Regions from separate parts of the Aggregatilinea sp. genome, predicted to be linked through region 1. Evidence: riboswitches for the same ligand, from Rfam matches in the RefSeq annotation. Region 1 holds a riboswitch; the other holds the start of a gene.
The links. A riboswitch is a leader RNA that binds a small molecule or an ion and turns the genes downstream of it on or off. The one in region 1 is predicted to bind cobalamin.
Positions count from the first base shown of each region.

Region 2: linked by a shared signal. The riboswitch ahead of V7116_RS12140 (FmdB family zinc ribbon protein) and the one ahead of V7116_RS00200 (prenyltransferase/squalene oxidase repeat-containing protein) in region 1 are both predicted to bind cobalamin.

Region 1 covers NZ_DAISHJ010000001.1:34,990-40,549, forward strand. The annotation lists gene V7116_RS00180 (UDP-glucose dehydrogenase family protein) at 1-212, shown strand, start outside; gene V7116_RS00185 (M16 family metallopeptidase) at 334-1,626, shown strand; gene V7116_RS00190 (M16 family metallopeptidase) at 1,631-2,956, shown strand; gene acpS (holo-ACP synthase) at 2,956-3,339, shown strand; cobalamin riboswitch at 3,388-3,537, shown strand; gene V7116_RS00200 (prenyltransferase/squalene oxidase repeat-containing protein) at 3,687-4,631, shown strand; gene tdh (L-threonine 3-dehydrogenase) at 4,783-5,560, shown strand, end outside.
Region 2 covers NZ_DAISHJ010000034.1:29,125-34,684, reverse strand. The annotation lists gene V7116_RS12155 (FMN-binding protein) at 1-631, opposite strand, end outside; gene V7116_RS12150 (dehalogenase) at 1,060-1,344, opposite strand; gene V7116_RS12145 (reductive dehalogenase) at 1,381-2,763, opposite strand; gene V7116_RS12140 (FmdB family zinc ribbon protein) at 2,829-3,074, opposite strand; cobalamin riboswitch at 3,146-3,287, opposite strand; gene V7116_RS12135 (reductive dehalogenase) at 3,436-4,821, opposite strand; gene V7116_RS12130 (hypothetical protein) at 4,818-5,192, opposite strand; gene V7116_RS12125 (response regulator transcription factor) at 5,223-5,560, opposite strand, start outside.

The DNA.
Region 1 (5,560 bases):
AGATGTGCGAGGACCCGTATGTGCTGGCGCGCGGCGCAGATGCGCTGATCGTGATGACGCCCTGGAACGAGTTCAAGCACCTTGATATGAAGGCCGTGAAAGAGGCGATGACCACGCCGGTGATGATCGACGCGCGCAACCTGTACGAGCCTGCCGAGATGCGCAGCGTGGGCTTCACCTATCGCGGCATCGGGCGCGGCTATAACGGCTAAAAAGCCTGAATCCCCGGCAGACGGGGGCATACATGGTCATTTTACGCAGGGATGCCACGGATCGGCATCCCTGCTAAACTTAGGGCACAAGACGGTCGGCGCTGTAGTGGAAGGACTTGGAATGCCAGGTGAGGGGCACGGCGTAACCCGGCACATACTCGACAACGGCCTTACCATTTTGCTCAAAGAGGTGCACACCGCGCCGGTCATCAGCTGGTGGGTCCTATACCGCGTTGGCAGCCGCAACGAGCCGACCGGGCACACCGGCATCTCCCACTGGGTCGAGCACATGATGTTCAAGGGCACGCCAAAGTATCCCGCGGGCGTGCTGGATAAGGCCGTGGACCGCGAGGGCGGCATCTGGAACGCGCAGACCTCGTATGACTACACCGCCTACTTTGAAACGATGCCTGCCAGCCGGATCGCGCTGGCGCTGGAAGCCGAAGCCGACCGGATGCAGAATGCCGCGTTCGATCCCGACGAAGTGGAATCCGAGCGAACGGTGATCATCTCCGAACGCCAGGGATCGGAGAACTCGCCGGGCTTCTGGCTGTCGGAAGCGGTGCGTGCGACGGCCTTCCGCGTGCACCCGTACCACCACCAGATCATCGGGGACATGGCCGATTTGCATACCATGACCCGCGACGATCTGTATACCCACTACCGGACCTTTTACGCACCGAATAATGCCATCGCCGTTGCCGTGGGCGACTTCGACAGCGCCGAGATGCTGGCGCAGATCAAGGCGCTGTACGGCTCGATTCCGGTAGGCGCCGCGCCGCCGCTGTTCAACCGCCCGGAGCCGCCGCAGCAAGGCGAACGCAGCGTGCGCGTGGAGCGCGAAGGCAGCGCGGCGACGATCTTCACCGCGTACCGCGCGCCCGCAGCGACCGATCCCGATTGGTTCAAGCTGGCTCTGGTAGACAGCATCCTGGCGGGCGCGAGCGCACCGGGGGGTGATGGTATTGGCAACAAGACTTCGCGCTTATATCGCGCGCTCGTCGAGACGGAACTGGCGGCATCGGTGGGCGGCGGACTGTACCCGTCGATCGATCCCTACCTGTTCAGCGTCATCTTGACCGTGCGTGATGGTCGCCAGATCGAGGAAGTGCAGGCCGCGCTGGATGCCGAAATCGACCGGCTGGTGGCAGGCGATCTGACGCAGGCCGAACTGGACCGGGCGAAAAAGCAGGCGAAAGCGCTGTTTGCGTATGGCACGGAAGGCGTCACCGGGCAGGCGTTCTGGTTGGCGTTCTCTGAGAATTTTTCCGGCTACGAGTGGTATCTACACTACCTGGATCACCTCGATGCAGTGACCCTGGACGATGTACAGGACGCCTCACGCCGGTATTTCCGCCGCTCGCAGCGAACGGTCGGCTGGTTTATCCCCACGAACAGCGGGCAGGAAGGCTGACGCAATGACATTACCTGTTGAATCCCTGCCGGGGCCGGATGATATTATCCGGCGTGAGCTGTCCAACGGCATTGTGGTGCTGGTGCGCGAGAACTTCAACGCGCGTTCGGTCGTGCTGGCCGGGTCGCTGGATGCAGGCGCGGCGTTCGATCCGCCTGATGCGCACGGACTCGCCGCTATCACGGCGTCCGCGCTGCTGCGCGGCACGGAGACGCGCGACTTTGCGGCCATTCACGAGTTGCTGGAGAGCAACGGCGCGAGTCTGTCGATCAGCGGCGGGCTGCATACGGTCGGGTTCTCCGGCAAGGGACTGGCCGAAGATCTGCCGATGCTGTTCGATCTTGTGGGAGACGCCCTGCGACATCCGGCTTTTCCCACGGGGCAGGTGGAGCGGCTGCGCGGTGAAATCATCACCGGACTGAAGATCCGTGAAAAGGACACGCGGTATATGGCCGCAAGGACTTTCCGCGAACTGGCGTATCCCGCAGGGCATCCTTATAGCCGCCAGCCCGAAGGGCGGTTGGCGACGGTGGCGGCCATCACGCGTGACCAGATGTCCGCGTTTCACCGCACCCATTACGGCCCGCGTGGAATGCTCGTGGTGATCGTCGGCGCGGTGAATGCCGAGCGCGCGCTGTCACTGGTCGAGGAGACGTTCGGCGCGTGGGAGAATCCCGATCAGCCTGCAATGCCGCTGGCGCCGGACGGTGTTGGGTTGGACGCGGCGCGCACGCAGACGATCACGTTGCCGGACAAAAGCCAGATCGATCTGGTGCTCGGTGTGCCGGGACCACCGCGCCGCGCCGACGAGTGGCAGGCCGCGACCCTGGCGAACGCCGTGCTGGGCGTGTTTGGGATGTACGGACGCATCGGCGCGGAAGTACGTGAAAAGCGTGGGCTGGCCTATTACAGCTACAGCCGCCTCGATGGCGGTATGGGGCCGGGCCCGTGGCGCGTAATCGCGGGGGTGAATCCGGCGAACGTCGAGCGGGCGCTGGAGGCCATTCGCGGCGAGATCCGGCGGATCGTCAGCGAGCCGGTTCAGGAGTCAGAGCTGGCGGACGTGAAGGCGAATTTCATCGGGCGGCTGCCGCTCCAGCTTGAGACGAACGAGGGCGTGGCTGGCTCGATCCTGTCGATGGAGCGCTACGAATTGGGGCTGGACTACCTGCGCCGCTATCCCGATTTGATTGTATCGATCACACCGGAGGCGGCGCTGGATGCCGCGCAGCGTTACCTGGACCCGGACGTGTACGCGCTGGCGCTGGCCGGGCCGGAACTGCCGGACTTTTCCGAAAGCGCCCCCACTGAGGCGCAGTCGGAGGCGTAATGCTGCGTATTGGCGTGGACCTGATCGAAGTCGAGCGCGTCGAGCGCGTGATGAACCGGTATGGCGATCGGTTCTTCGAGCGGTTTTTTACGCCTGCCGAGCGCGCGCAGTGCAAGGATCTTCCCGTGCGGTTGGCGGCGCGCATCGCCGCGAAAGAAGCGGCAGCGAAGGCGCTGGGAACCGGCATTGGGGACGTGCGTTGGATCGATATCGAAGTGTCGTCTGACGATCGCGGCGCGCCGCACCTGCATTTGCACGCGGCGGCAGCGGAACTCGCGCAGGAACTCGGGCTGTGCGAGTGGCAGATCAGCCTCAGCCACACGGCGGAACATGCCATCGCGTTTGTGGTCGCCGTGGGAAATGGAGCCGCTTCGCAGGAGTAGACCATTGTAACCCCCCGCGGCTCGCGTTATACTTCCTGCCATTGTCTAACAACTATGAAACGTCCAGGTGACGAACGCCCGGAAGCGTTCGTCGTAATGGGGGAAGCCGGTCCAAGTCCGGCGCTGTCCCGCAACTGTTGTGCGAGGAGTTTCACAGCCTCGCAGAGCCAGATTACCCGCCTGGACCGCCATATACATTACCCATCTCTCGCGGATCGGAGGTGATTCATGCTGTTCTCAGCGAGCTAGAACAGCGCCTTTCTTAACCGTCGGGAAAGGCGCTGTTTTTATTGGGCTCACTTTCCCCTGCATGTTGTCTTTTTTCAATTTCGAGGAGCATGATCCTGATGAAACGTTCTCATCTGTTGAGCACTATTGTGGCGCTGGCGCTGATCCTGGCGCTGGCGATCCCTGCGTTCGCGCAAGACGATACCGATCCCGCGCTGGCGGCGGTTGATTACCTGGATTCGATCCAGAATGCGGATGGCGGCTTCCCGACCGGCTACGCGCCGGAAAGCGATCTGACGACGACGGCAGACGCGATTATCGCGTTTGTCGCGGCGGGTGAAGATCCTAATGCGGTGCTATCGCCGGACATGGCAAATCCGTACTACTTCCTCGGCCAGCAGGTTGAGGCCGGGAACGTCACGGCTGCCGGGCAGGTTGCGAAAGTCGCCAATGCGGTCATCGCGGGCGGCAAGGACGTCACGGCGTTCGGCGGGCATAATCTGGTGAACGATCTGCTCGCGCTGCAGGACGAGAGCGGCCTGTTCGGAACCGGCGCGTTCGATCACTGCCTGGCGCTGACCGCGCTGGAAAACGCGGGCGTCGAGCTTCCTGAAGGCGCGGTGGATGCAGTTATCAGCGCGCAGACGGAAGACGGCGGCTGGGGCTTCGGGCCGGATCAGCCTGCGGATAGCAACACGACCGCGATCTGCGTGCAGGCGCTGGCCCTGACGGATCAGGCGGACGCGGTTGACGCGGCGCTGGCCTACTTCGAAGCCATTCAGAACGAGGACGGCGGCTGGCCGTACCAGAGCCCGAGCGACTACGGCACCGACAGCGATGTGAACTCGACTTCGGTCGTGGTTCAGGCACTGCTGGCGGCGGGCGAAGATCTGGCCGACTGGAATACCCCGCAGGACTGGCTGCTGTCGTTGCAGACGGAAGAAGGCGCGTTCGGCTACCAGACGGCCATGCCTGACGCGAACATTCTGGCGACGATCGCTGCGATCCCGGCAGTGGAAGGCGTTACGCTGACCGCGTGGGCGCCCATGCCCGAAGCGGAATAACGCCGGTTCGGAACATACACTAAACACGAGGGGCATGCAGACGACCGCATGCCCCTTTCTTTTTTGGACTTGTTGCGGCTGCATATGGGGGCTAGAATCAGCCGCATGTGAGGTTTATCTAGCGCTTTCGCTGCCACAGGATGCCATACACATGACGGATACCCTACCGAAGATGATGAAGGCCGTGGTGAAGGCCAAACGCGCCCCTGGCCTTGAACTGACCGAATGGCCTGTGCCGGAGATCGGCCCCGGAGAAGTACTGGTGAAGGTCCGTGCCGCGTCGATTTGTGGGACGGACCTTCATATCTATAAGTGGGATGAGTGGGCGCAGAACCGCCTCAAGCCGCCGTTTGTGGTCGGTCACGAGATCGCGGGCGAGATCGCGCAGGTTGCCGATGACGTGACGAGCGTGAAGGTGGGCGATTACGTCTCGCTGGAAAGTCACGTCGTGTGTAACGAATGTTTCTATTGCAAAACCGGACGCGAGTATATCTGCGAAAACACGAAAATCCTGGGTGTGGATCGTGACGGCGGATTTGCCGAATATGTCGCTGTGCCCGCCCAGAATGCGTGGAAAAATCCGCCCGATCTGCCGCTGCGCATTGCGGTGATCGAAGAAAATTTCGGCAACGCCGTGCATACGGCCATGGCGCAGGATCTGTCGGCCAAGTACGTGCTGGTGACCGGCTGCGGCCCGGTGGGCATCATGGCGATCGCCGTGGCCAAGGCAGCGGGTGCGCGGCGCGTGTTCGCTACCGACATCAGCGACTACCGTTTAGCGATGGCGCGCAAGATGGGCGCGGATCTGACGGTGAACGTGCTGGAAGAAGACGTGGTCGGCAAGCTGCTTGAGGCGACCTGCGATGAAGGCGTGGATGTGCTGCTCGAAATGTCCGGCGCGCCTAGCGCCATCGATCAGGGTTTCACGG
Region 2 (5,560 bases), on a different contig from region 1:
TGTGCAGGAAATAGCTGACCACGAACAGCGCGATCAGCGTCGCTTCCGGGATGCCGAACTTGATCGAGCGGTGCTCGGCAGGCACGGAGGCATTCAGTTCGCTGGTCGACAGATCGCGCACCGCCTCGCGGATGCTGCGCGCGACGCCTTCGGCGCTGAAGGTCGCGCCGCTCACGCGGTCGATGTCGTCGCCGAGCTGCATTGGGTCTTTGTAGCTCAAGCCGACGAACTGCGCCAGGAAATTCTCGCGCCCAATCAGGCGGAAGAAGCCCGGCGTCTCCTTGTGGCCGACGATCTGCGCGCCGGTGATGTTGCCATCGGGATCGATGCCGACCAGCACCTCCACCGGCCCGCCATAGCCGCTCGCCGTGCCGACCTGCGCGTAGCCGACCAGGGTGTCGCCCTGGTAGCCGACGTACAGGTCGCGGCGCGTCTCGATCCGGTCTGCGCCGGGCAGGACGTTCTTCACGTATGGACCCGCGTCGCTGCTGCCGGTGTTGGCATAGCCAATCAGCCACGCCGCGATGATGATCGCCAGCGCGATGGCCGTGACAATGGTTTGGCGGCGGCGCTGGCGCGCGCGTTGGAGTTGTAGGGCATTTTGAACGGGAAGCGTTCGTGCTGTTGCCATGGCTGCTTCGATGTTGTGGCTGCCGCTGCGGCCCGGTTGGCGGCTCGCAGCCGTAAAATCGGTCAGGTGAGTTAAGAGCGTGTATGAAAAGCGGCTTTATACCCCGTCGCGTTACTCACCGCCAGCGCCTTCCGCTGTCTTGCTCCCCTTCTCCTTGAGGGAGAAGGGGCCGGGGGATGAGGGTTTCCGGACACACTCTATGAAACAACGGCCCCGCTGTCCCGCTCAAAGCGAACGGCGCGGGGAAGGTAACTGAGAGCGTGTATGGAAAGCGGCTTTACTCCCCTTTTCGTGACTCGCGGCAAGCACCTTCTGCTGTTCTGCTCCCCTTCTCCCTGAGGGAGAAGGGGCCGGGGGATGAGGGTTTCCGGACACGCTCTGAGCCGGGCAGCACTTGCGCGCCGCCCGGCAGATAAGGCGTCAGTCGCTTACTTGGCGCTCTTCGCCGTCAGCGTCTGGTAGCTGCGCCACGCGCGTACACCCACCACCGCCATCAGGATGAGGCCAGGCACACCGAACGACAGCAGCAGGATGTTCGCGGCCTTGTATTCGAGTTCCGCGCGGGAGCCGCTGAAGTTCGCGATCGCCAGCAGCAGGAACACGATGGACACGGCGAGGATGATGTAATCGTACCACGCCAGCTTAAATTCGGAACGATGAGCGAGGAAGATGAACCCCGCGCCGATCAGAATACCCAGAATTAACCACAACATTGGTCGGTTATCCTTTCTTATCCGCAGCGCCGCGCGCTATGCGTCCTGGTGGCCCATGGTCGTGTCGTAGCCCAGCTCGGAGTAGTCGAGCTTCCACCACTCTTCGCAGTCCTTCTGCGGTTGGCCGAGGTCTTCGCTGATGTACGCGGTGCGGCTCATGCTGGCCAGCGCGCTGTCGAAGATCGGGGTGGTGCCGATAACGCCCTTGACCATCGAGTGGATGAGCGCCTTGTTCTTGACCGCGAACGGGCAGACCGAGAAGCAGATACCGCAGTTCGTGCCCACTTCACCCCAGTACGTACGGCAGGTAACCGAATTTTCGTACCAGGTCTTCACGCCGCCACGGTTCCAGCCGCCCTGCGTCTCGTAGGACGGTTCGGATTCGAGGCTCAGCGAGCCGGACGGGCAGTAGGTCGCGCAGGTCTTGCAGGTCTTGCAGAAGTTCATGATCCCGGCGTTGATCGGCTTGGTCGGCGCGACGGGCAGGTCGGTGACCATCTTGAAGACGCGGACCATCGGACCGTATTCCGGCGTGACGAGACGGTTCAGGCGCGACAGTTCGCCCAGGCCAGCCATAACGCCGAACGCGGGCGCGATACCGAGCGCGTTGGTTTCGTTTTCGCCCAGGCCCAGGTAGCCGATGCTGCGCAGGAAGCCCTGCAGGCGGCTCTGGATGGCGCGGTTCTGCGAGTAGGCCAGGCTGGTGGTCGCGGCGCCCAGCGGCGTGGGAGCGCGCTGAAGCTGCTCGGCAGACATCTGCACGGTCCACACAATGACGTAGCGGCACTTGTTGGGGATGACGCGGGTGGTCTCGTCTTCTTCCGGCTGGTCCTGCTCCTTGAACACCAGTTCCTTGCCGTCAGGGTCAATCGAGTAGATGAGCTTCTTGGTGGTCTCTTCTTCCAACTCCACGAAGCCGACGGTCGCCGCGCCGAACGCGCGCAGGGCCGAGCGGATCATCTCGGAGTTCTCTTCCGGCGTGCCTTCCCAACGCGGCACGCCACGATCTTCCGGCGTGCTGATGTTATCCGGCGGCAGGAACGACTGGGTCGCACCAATCCCCGACGCAGCGTACATGGCGATGTCGCGGATCGAATAACCGGGGCGACCTTCGAGCGCGAACTTGTTCTGATTGCTCTCGCGCATCCCTGTGATGCGTGTGGCCTCGTCCTCACCAACGTACTTCGCCAGACCGCGACGCACGGTGTCGCGCTCGTTGAAGCGGTAGATGGCGGCCCAGTCGATCTCGACCGTGGGGGTATCCACTTCCTTCACGTAAAACGGGCGTGAATTGATGGTTGCCTTATCGCCCCAGTCTTCACCGAAGGCAGCAATCGGCCCCAGGCTGGCCGTGGTAGCGCCCAGGCCGAGCAGCCCCATGTCCCTCAAAAACTCGCGGCGGTTAAGATTGAACGGCATATTGAATCTCCTTCAGCGACATTGAACGGATAAAGACTATTTAGCCGATCGGAATTACCGGACGATTAGTGCGGGCCGCAGCTCGTGCAGCCCGTTGCAGCCATCCCGCAACTGCCGCAGCTCGGCGCGCCAGCCAGGGCGCGACGCTGACCATCGGCGCTCGACGAGAACACCGCTACTGCCGAAATCAACCGCTGCGTCTCGGCTGCACCGCAGGCGGGGCACAATGTTTCCGCGTCGATCTCGGCCATTGGCTTCTGAACCTGGAATAGGGTTTGGCAGTCGCGGCAGCGGTACGAATACGTTGCCATGGGTTCCCTTCCTCCAAAACGAAAAAGAGCCGGTTTATTCCTGTTCGGAATAACCCAGCTCTCTAGGCTCGTAGAGATAAGACGTTGCAGCGGGTATTCTGGCTCGACCGGGCAAAACGCCCGATCTTACAGTTGCGGCCCAGCACCGGCCTTGCACCGGTTTTCCCCCTGACGCGCGATACCCTTCACCTAACCGTTATCGCAGCGTCATTTACTGCTGATGAAATAATTATGCAAAAAGGGGCCGGGCTTGTCTGTCAGGAGGGGGAAGAACGTGTGTCAGGAAAACGCCCTTGATTGCGCACGCGCCTGTCGGGAATTTGCTGACAGGCGCGTGCGCAAAAAGATGACAGCGGGGCGCTTATTTCCCTTTCGTCGTGTCGATGCCGTATTCGGGCAGGTCGAGATTCCACCACTCGGTCGGGTCTTTGCGGACACCGTAGCCGAAGGCGTCGTCCATGCTGCGCGTCAGGGAATTGATGACGGGGGCAGTTGCGATCTGCATATGCACGAACTGGTGCATAAAGCTCTTGCCCTGCTTGGTGAACGGGCACACGGCGAAACAAATGCCGCAGTTGGTCCCGGCTTCTTCGTACCAGAAGCGGCGGCAGCGCAGCGAGTTTTCGAACCACGCCTGATGCCCTGGGTTGCTCCACTCGCCCACCGGCTCCCAGCCCGGCTCCGTGTCGAAGCTGAGCGCGCTGGGCGGGCAGGCTTCGGCGCACTTCTTGCACGTCTTGCAGAAGCGTGTGATGCCCGCGTCAATGGGCCGGTCCGCCGCCAGCGGCAGATCGGTGACCAGCTTGAAGACGCGCACCATCGGGCCATATTCCGGCGTGATCACGCGGTTCTGGCGCGACAGCTCGCCCAGCCCGGCCATCACCGCCAGCGCCGGAGCGATGCCCAGGCCGTTCAACGTCTGCTCGCCCAGGCCCTGATAGCCCAGGCCGCGCAAAAACTCTTGCAGCCCATTCTGAACCAGCAGCCCGCGCTGGTAGCTGGTCTGCGTGCCGAACTCCGCGATCTTGGTCGGCGCGCGGCGCAGCGCGTCTTCCGACATCTGCACCGTGTACACGATCACCCACTCGGCGCGGTTGGGGATCACGCGCTTGTCCTCGGTCTCGTACGCCTGCTCGACGTCCTCGAACTCGATGCGCTTGCCGTCGGTATCGACCGCGTAAATCAGCTTGCGCGTGCGCTCGTCCAGGTGCACGATCCCGACGCTGGCCGCGCCCATCTGCCGCAGCGCCACCTTGATGATGTGCGCGGCGTCCTCCGGCGAGCCTTCCCACCGCGCGACCCCGCGCTGTTCCGGCGTCATGGCCCACTGCGCGCCGAGGAAACTGCGCGGGATTATCCCGCGCGACTGCCGCATGGCGTTTTCGAGCGCCTGATCCTTCAGCGTGTAGCCCGGTTCTTCCGAGTTCAGGCGTTCCAACAGCAAGTCCTCGCGCACCTGGAGCAGCCGCTGGTTTTCTTCCGGCGTGGCGAAGCGGCCCAACACGTTGCCGAACAGCGTATCGCGCGAGGCATCCACGCGCTTGATCTGCTCCCAACGGATGCCCGTCGTCGGCTCATCCACTTCGCGCACCCACCACGGGCGGCGGTACACCCCGCCGGACGTTGTGCTGCCGAAGACTTCTCCGGCCAGCGTGAGGCCCGTAGACCCGGCGGCAGTCGCCGCGACCCCGGCCATGCCCAGATTTTTCAAAAAATCACGGCGGCTGATCTTCAATTCATCGCTCATGAGGCGTCCTCGATATGGCTGTGAGCGTGCGGTGAATAGGACAGATCCGGCTCCACGGCGAACGGCTCGACGATCTCGGCCACAGGCTCATCGTCGGGCAGCGGCGCGGATTGGCGGTAGGGCGAGCGTGCTTCGACATGGCGAACCACCTCCACGATGATCCCGGCCAGCACCAGCACCGTCAGCAGCGCCGTCGCCAGGATCGCAGCGTGCGGCTCTCGCTCCTGCCAGCTTGTGATGTCAAATTCCAGCAGCACGAGCACGATGATCGCCCAGGTCAGACGCGCCAGCCATATGTACAGCGGCGCGCGTTCGACCTTCAGCACGTAGTCGGTGGGTTCGGATGGGCGATCCTGAGGGGAAGGAGGCATTGAAGTCACTCGCGGTCTGTCCCGAAAGGTTTAGTCTGCATCGAGCATGCGTTTTTTGAGCGCGTACTGCACGATGTCGGCGCGCGTTTCCAGGCCGAGCTTCTCCATCGCCCGCTGGCGATACGTATCGACCGTCTTGGGGCTGATGAACAGCATCTCCCCGATCTCGCGGCTGCTGTAGCCCAGCGCGATCATCTTCAGCACGTCGCGCTCGCGCTCGCTGAGCAGTTCCAGGCTGTCCAGCTCGGTTTGTTCCTGGTTCTTGCGATATTCATCGAGCAGCACCTGCGTCGCGTCGGGATAGAGGTACGAGCCGCCCGCCGACACGTGCCGGATGGCGTGGATCAGCTCCGTGTCCGCGCCGCTTT